Bdellovibrio bacteriovorus: one gene and its partner. The main gene of each other region encodes a partner of the protein of the gene in region 2 in a complex. Links are inferred from orthologs where the notes say so. Each region holds a gene or a part of one and is shown on either strand. Other genes may lie near its edges.

Evidence for each region. The genes of interacting proteins can lie anywhere in the genome.
Region 1: the proteins of gcvH (region 2) and B9G79_RS06745 are in contact, whole or in part, in a crystal structure (PDB 3A7A), measured with the Escherichia coli proteins. The link is inferred for Bdellovibrio bacteriovorus from one-to-one orthologs.

What each region holds. Positions count from the first base shown.
Region 1 is NZ_CP020946.1:1,394,738-1,397,948, forward strand. What follows is about bases 42-2,956. They hold B9G79_RS06745 (lipoate--protein ligase), read right to left. Parts: upstream 2,052-2,956; coding sequence 1,032-2,051; downstream 42-1,031. Other genes in these bases: B9G79_RS06740 (hypothetical protein), read left to right, coding at 42-1,031; sugE (quaternary ammonium compound efflux SMR transporter SugE), read left to right, coding at 2,275-2,610; B9G79_RS06755 (methyl-accepting chemotaxis protein), read left to right, coding at 2,791-2,956. Also shown: more of B9G79_RS06740, read left to right, coding at 1-41; more of B9G79_RS06755, read left to right, coding at 2,957-3,211. UniProt on the Escherichia coli protein: Catalyzes both the ATP-dependent activation of exogenously supplied lipoate to lipoyl-AMP and the transfer of the activated lipoyl onto the lipoyl domains of lipoate-dependent enzymes.
Region 2 is NZ_CP020946.1:3,138,680-3,141,917, reverse strand. The notes cover bases 259-3,200. They hold gcvH (glycine cleavage system protein GcvH), read right to left. Parts: upstream 1,954-3,200; coding sequence 1,564-1,953; downstream 259-1,563. Other genes in these bases: B9G79_RS15020 (SAM-dependent methyltransferase), read left to right, coding at 3,106-3,200; gcvT (glycine cleavage system aminomethyltransferase GcvT), read right to left, coding at 1,964-3,046; B9G79_RS18425 (HNH endonuclease), read left to right, coding at 1,089-1,316; B9G79_RS15045 (J domain-containing protein), read left to right, coding at 259-820. Outside these bases: B9G79_RS15050 (tolA protein), read left to right, coding at 1-53; more of B9G79_RS15045, read left to right, coding at 50-258; more of B9G79_RS15020, read left to right, coding at 3,201-3,238. UniProt on the Escherichia coli protein: The glycine cleavage system catalyzes the degradation of glycine. The H protein shuttles the methylamine group of glycine from the P protein to the T protein.

The DNA of each region.
Region 1 (3,211 bases), 1.7 Mb from region 2 along the record:
ACGGAAAAACCAAGTCCATTCGCACGATTGATGGACAGGATAAGATTCGCACATTGGCCGGGGATTCATTGGGTTCGGAAGATGGAACGAAAGGTTCGCTGGTGCGTTTTGCCGGTCTGACAGATGTGAAGCTTCAGGGAACAGATATTTATTTATTTGATCTTGCGGATGCGCGCATTCGTAAGATTCCTATTGGTGGGAATGTTTCCACTGTGGCGGGCAACCAAGTATCCGGAGAGGCTCCAGACAGCTCTGTGGCGGCGGAAAAATCGATTCATGTGACTGGCGATAGTCAGCCGGGTCGCTTCATCATTGATGAGCTCACAGGGGATATTTATTATCCTCGGTCTGGCAGTTTGCTGGCACGAATTGTAAAAGCCACCGGTCTTTGGGAAGATGTGACGACAAAAATATATGGCTATGGTCCGCTTCCATACGGTATCGGGAACGGTCATATTCTGGTTAATACGTTCTCTTACAGCGGTACCTTGGGGCATGTGAATTCTTATATGAGTATTGTAAATATCAGCACCAAGGCCAGTACCAAGATTGTATATCCTGACAATGGAAGTAATGTCGTCGCGGGCTCGACATTCTGTGCGGACGGGGCGACGCTTAAAGGTTCTTGTAATGCACCGGGATTGCGCGACAGCGGAAATAATCAAGGCAAATACGATGTTGCGACAGGCAAATGGTTGGCTTATGAAAATACCACGGGCCGGGTTGTGATCTTTGACTTTAACGGTGCCGGGGTGATCGAGACACTGATTCCATTAGGGCGGGGAATTCGCGGTTTGGAAACAGACCGTAATGTGGGGCTTAGCAAAAATAATCTCTATGTCTGTGGTACGGACGGGAAGATTTATAAATATGATTTGAACAATTCAAATCAAATGACGGAGCTGCCACTGCCAAACACGACAATGACATGTACGGGACAGCTGCATTATTCAGAGTCCCGCAACAAACTGATGTTCCAGTATTCACAGAATGGACTGGGTGCCGTGGCGGAATATGATTTGAACCCTTAATCAAACTTCAATCTGTCGGCACAGCCACTCTTCAAGTTCTGACAAACCCAGATTTAGATCCGGATATCTGGCACGAACACTCATAAGGGCTTCACGCACGGCTTCGCCGCGATATGGTTTTTCCCGCAGAGCTGCGGTGACGTCTTCCACCACATGCGGATACAGACAGTCGGTGTAGATTTTCAAATCCTTGATCTGTCCGTCTTCCACTTTGAAATGGAAATCAAAAAAGCCCAGTGCCAGATATTCATCCATCTTGTGGCTGAACTCGAGGGTGTTGCCATACAGCCAGTCCCAGGAACTAAGTAAGTCGTACTGTTCTTTCAGTTCTGGAATCAGTTTTAAACTATCCATGGTCAGGGATTCCACTTCGGCTTTGCCCGCATAGAATTTTTCAAAGGACTTCACCATGGTCATCACGATCTGATCGTGATTGATCCCCGGGGATACTTCCGTCAGGTTTGCCACGCGGGCGCGAACGGATTCTTTGCCCTTGGCCTGAAGTTTCTTGGGATTTGGTGTCAGGTAATTTCCCAGACGGGTCAGGTCGGTATTCAAAAGCAAGGTTCCGTGATGGAAAGCGCGGTCCTTTTTTTCTCGGTAGGCGCTGCCGCTGAACTTGCGCGGACCATCGGGGAACGGGATCAGCAGATCATTGCGGCCGGAAGCCTCTCCCTGAATGCCGAAAGTCTTCAAGGCATCAAAGATGATCTGCACATTGTTTTCGCGCTTATAGGATTCTTTCGGCGACAGGAAGGTGAAGTTGGTGTTTTGCAGATCATGAAAAACCGCGCCACCGCCCGTCGTGCGACGGGCCAGGTGAACTTTTTCGTCTTTCATTTTTGCGAGGTTGCATTCAGACCAGGGGTTCTGGTTGCGCCCGATCACCACGGTTTCTTCGTTGCGCCACAGGAACAGCACCTGCTGGGAAGGATCCAGATTGTGAAAGATCCATTCTTCCGTGGCCAGATTAAGGTGAGGATTCAAACTGTCTGACAGAAACACTTTAAGCTTTTGCATAGGTCTGAACCTAGTCCGCCATTGGGGACGGGTCAAGAACGAGGCGGCGCAGGAAGGGAAGAGCAAGCCCGTTCTTTCCCAAATGAGTCTGAACTTTACTTTTTGCCTGTTTTGCGCTTTAATGATCGGGTATTTCAGTTTCTGCGACTGATGTGCCCGGACGATGTGCGACGTACCCGGTCAGGACAAGACGACGCTTTTTTCTAACGAAAGGAGTGTTGGTATGTCTAACACAGTAGCATGGATCATTTTGGCAATCGCAGGTCTTCTTGAAGTCGGTTGGGCTATCGGCCTTAAATACACCGAAGGTTTCACAAAACTCGTCCCCAGTGTTCTGACGCTGGTTGCACTTGCGGGCAGTATGTTTTTGCTGGCGCGGGCGGCGACCGTGCTTCCCATCGGCACGGCTTACGGTGTGTGGGTGGGAATCGGCGCTTTGGGGGCAGCGATTCTGGGGATTTTCCTGTTCAATGAGGCTGCGACCCCGGCTCGCCTGTTCTTCCTAGCTTTGCTGTTGATTTCCATCATTGGTCTGAAAATGACGGCCGGCGGGCACTAAAGTCCCTCATCCCAACGGGGGAGTATTCTGAAAAAAGATCAAATTTGAGAGGGGATTTGGACTATAGTCCTCTCTCTATTGCCAGTTTTTCATCCGAATCTGTCCAGGTTCGGATAAAGCTGGAGTTGTCGTATGTTCTTCCGTGGATTCAGAAAACTTTCATTCACTCAACAGTTAACGTTGCCTATCGCTCTTGTCGGAACGGTGGTGCTGGGAGGCATTGCCTTCCTTGCGGTGCAGGACTCGTTTAGGGACGCCAAAAAGGCGGCGCACTCGATGTCTGAAGAGATGGGCCGCAAATATGCCCAGCAGATTAAATCGTATCTGGATAAATCTTTTGCTCAGGCCGAAGTGGTCGGGCGCCATTTTGCGATGGAGACTGAAACTCATCAGCAGGATCGCAGGAAAAGCTATCAGTTGTTGCGTGAAGTGCTGAAAAGTGATTCCCAGTATCTGGCGACCTGGTCCGCCTGGGAGCCCAATGCCTATGATGGGAAAGACGCGCAGTTTGCCAACACCGAATATCACGAAAAGACCGGACGGGTGTATCCGTGGTGGGTCCGTCAGGGTGATGAGATTATTTTTAAGACCTTGTTGAATG
Region 2 (3,238 bases):
AGAAGGCCGCTGATGCCATTCGTGAATCCTCCAAATCCGGGGTGTGCAAATGAAGAATGTGACTTTGATGCTTTTGCTGCCTTTGATTTTGCCGGTTGTGACACGGGCTCAAACTGCGGATGAAGTTCGCCGCATTATGAATTCGCAAAGCAGCCATTACGACATTTTGAATGTCAGTAAAAATGCCTCTACGGAAGAAATTCGCACGGCCTATCGCCGTCTGATGAAAACCTATCATCCGGATCGCTATCAGAACGACCCGCAAAAGTTGCGGGCCGCGACCGAGGTGATGAAAAAGCTGAACGTGTCCCGCGACACGCTGATGGATCCGGTGGCTCGGCAAAGATACGACACCACGGTGAAGTCAGCACCAAAATCAACGGCCAAGCCGACGACAGCGCAGGCTTCGGCCAAACCAGAATCCGCGCAGTCAAAGCCAGAAGCCAAAAAATGGACGGGGCCGGATTTCGAGGCTGAAGCCAAAGCCAAGGCTGAAGCCACGGCAAAAGCCGAAGCTGCTGCAAAGGCTGAAAAAGCGAAAGCCGACGCCGCAGCGAAAGCCAATGCCAAAACTTCCGAGTCCCCAAAGCAAGAATCAAAGTCCTCTGCCACGGAAGCTCCAAAGGCGGCCACTGAAGCCAAGGTTTCTAGCGCAAGGACAGAGTCCTCGAAGCCTGCGACAGTCGATACGTCAAAAGACGCCGCCGTGCGAACTGAGCAGCCGATGAACCACCGAACAAAGCAGGCGGTGAAGTTCTATGAAGACACCGCCAAGTGTGGTGCGGGTTTCTATAAGTCCTTCGTGGATATGATGCTGTAGAAACTGATTCCCATTCTGAGTCATTCGCGACCTGGCTAATGGTCCAGCTGGTTTCGCCGATAAGTCCGTCATGAGATCTCGAAGACGACGCCTTAGTCTCATTCGCTTTGTCTGGTTTGTTGCAAGCCTTCCGGTCAAATTGATCTTTCTGCCGTTATCGTGGCTTCTGTCTTCAAAAAAACGAGATGGTTATGTTCTTAGAAAATCAACCTATGGAAGACCTCGGTACGAGCATCGCGTGGTCGCCGAAAGAGTCCTGGGGCGACGATTGAAGCCGTGGGAGGTCGTCCACCACATCAACGGCCGTCGCAGTGACAACAGACCTGCAAACTTGTGTGTTATGTCGCGAAACGATCACGATCGCTATCATCGGTGGTACGACCGAATCCGCGCAAACTATGGCAGATACCCCAAAAAGGAAACTCAGCTCGTAAAGCTCAAAGACCGCTTCAACGGAATCCTGCTGGGCGAACCTGTAAATAGAAAAGCGGGATAAAGCGGAAGAGTTGAAAGAATCATTCCCTTGGAATGGATTTCGGACATAAAAAAAGCCGACTTATTCAGTCAGCTTCTTTTGCGGATTTCTTCCTATTTGGAAGAAACTTGGTGCCCCGCGAGGGACTTGAACCCCCACGCTTGCGCACTAGATCCTAAGTCTAGCGTGTCTGCCAATTTCACCAGCGGGGCACACCTTAAATTCGAAGAACATTGATAGCCTAGTTGCCTAGGCTAATGCAAGAAAATTACTTCTCGCTGATCAATTTTTTGTAATCTGGAGCTCTCATCAGGTTTGCGAGCTCTTTTTCAGTATCCATTTCGATACGAACCAACCAGCCTTCATTTACTGGATCGTCGTTCAAAACAGACGGATCGTCGCCCAGGGACGCGTTTACTTCGATTACAGTGCCGGAAACAGGAGCGTAAAGGTCGCTCACAGCTTTAACGGACTCAATAACACCGAAAGTTTGGCCTTGAGTGATTTTTTGACCTTCTTCTGGAAGTTCCACGTAAACCACTTCACCCAATTGGTCTTGAGCGAACTCAGTGATGCCTACGGTTACGATGTTCTCGTCAACTTGAGCCCATTCGTGTTCTTTTGTGTAGTAGTAATCTTCAGGAATATGAAATCCCATGTCTGGCTCCTTATTTCGTTACAAACGGTGTTTTGCAAACCACGGCTTTCACCTTACGGCCGCGGATATCCAGAAGGAATTCAGTTCCTTCTTTCGCGTAAGCCACATCGATAAATGCAATACCGATAGGCTCGTCCAGGGTCGGTGAGTGTGTACCACTAGTTACCTTGCCGATTTCTTTGTTGTCAAAAGAAAACAGGCTGTATCCCTGACGGGGGATGCCCTTCTCAAGCATCTTAAATCCCACAAGATTTCTGGTCAGGCCGGCTTCTTTTTTGCCCACGATTTGGGCTTTGTTCATGAAGTCCTTTTTTGCCGGTTTAATCACCCAGCCAAGGCCCGCTTCGTATGGATTCGTCGTGTCATCGATTTCGTGGCCATACAGGGAATACTTCATTTCGGTTCTTAGGGTGTCACGAGCGCCCAATCCGATGCCCATGCAGCCCAGGTCTTTGCCTTTTTCCAGCAAAGTCATCCACAGATCCGCCGTGCCCGCCGCCTCGACAAAGACTTCGCAGCCTTTTTCGCCAGTGTAGCCGGTGGTGGCGATCATGATTTTATGGCCCTTGAAAGTGCCGGATTTGATGGTGAAGGACTTCATTTCGCTGACTTTGATGTCAAAGACGCGGTCACACAGCTCCAGCGCTTTCGGGCCTTGGATGGCGATCTGACCCCAAAGGTCGGATTCGTCGGTGATGTCGGCGCCCTTGTTGTGTTTGGTCATCCAGGCAAAGTCTTTGTCTTTGTTAGAGGCGTTCACACACACCAGATAGTCAGAATCCTTAGACAGGCAGTAAACGATGATATCGTCGACCAGGCCGCCTTGATCATTCGGCAGCAGAGAATACTGAGCTTCGCCGTCGTTCAGCTTGGAAACGTCATTGGTGGTCAACCACTCCAAAGTTTCCAGGGCTTTGGGGCCCTTCACGCGAACTTCTCCCATGTGGGAGACGTCGAACAGGCCTACGTTCGTGCGCACGTTGTTGTGCTCTTCACGAAGACCGATGTATTGAACGGGCATATACCAACCGGCAAAGTCGACCATGCGGGCGCCCAGCTTTTCATGTGTGTCTGCTAAAGGTGTCTTTTTCATGCGGTTGCATAATCCTTTCCCCGTGACATTCAGTCAATGAGGATTCTATCTTGCGCCCTATGTTCAAACTCTCGCGCCGCATGCAGCTTATTTACGATCATCTTTTACCCGGAAAGCCTGTCTGGGACTTCTGCTGCGACCACGGCTATATGGGTTTAAACGCGTATGAAAGCGGTCTTTTCACCGAAGTGC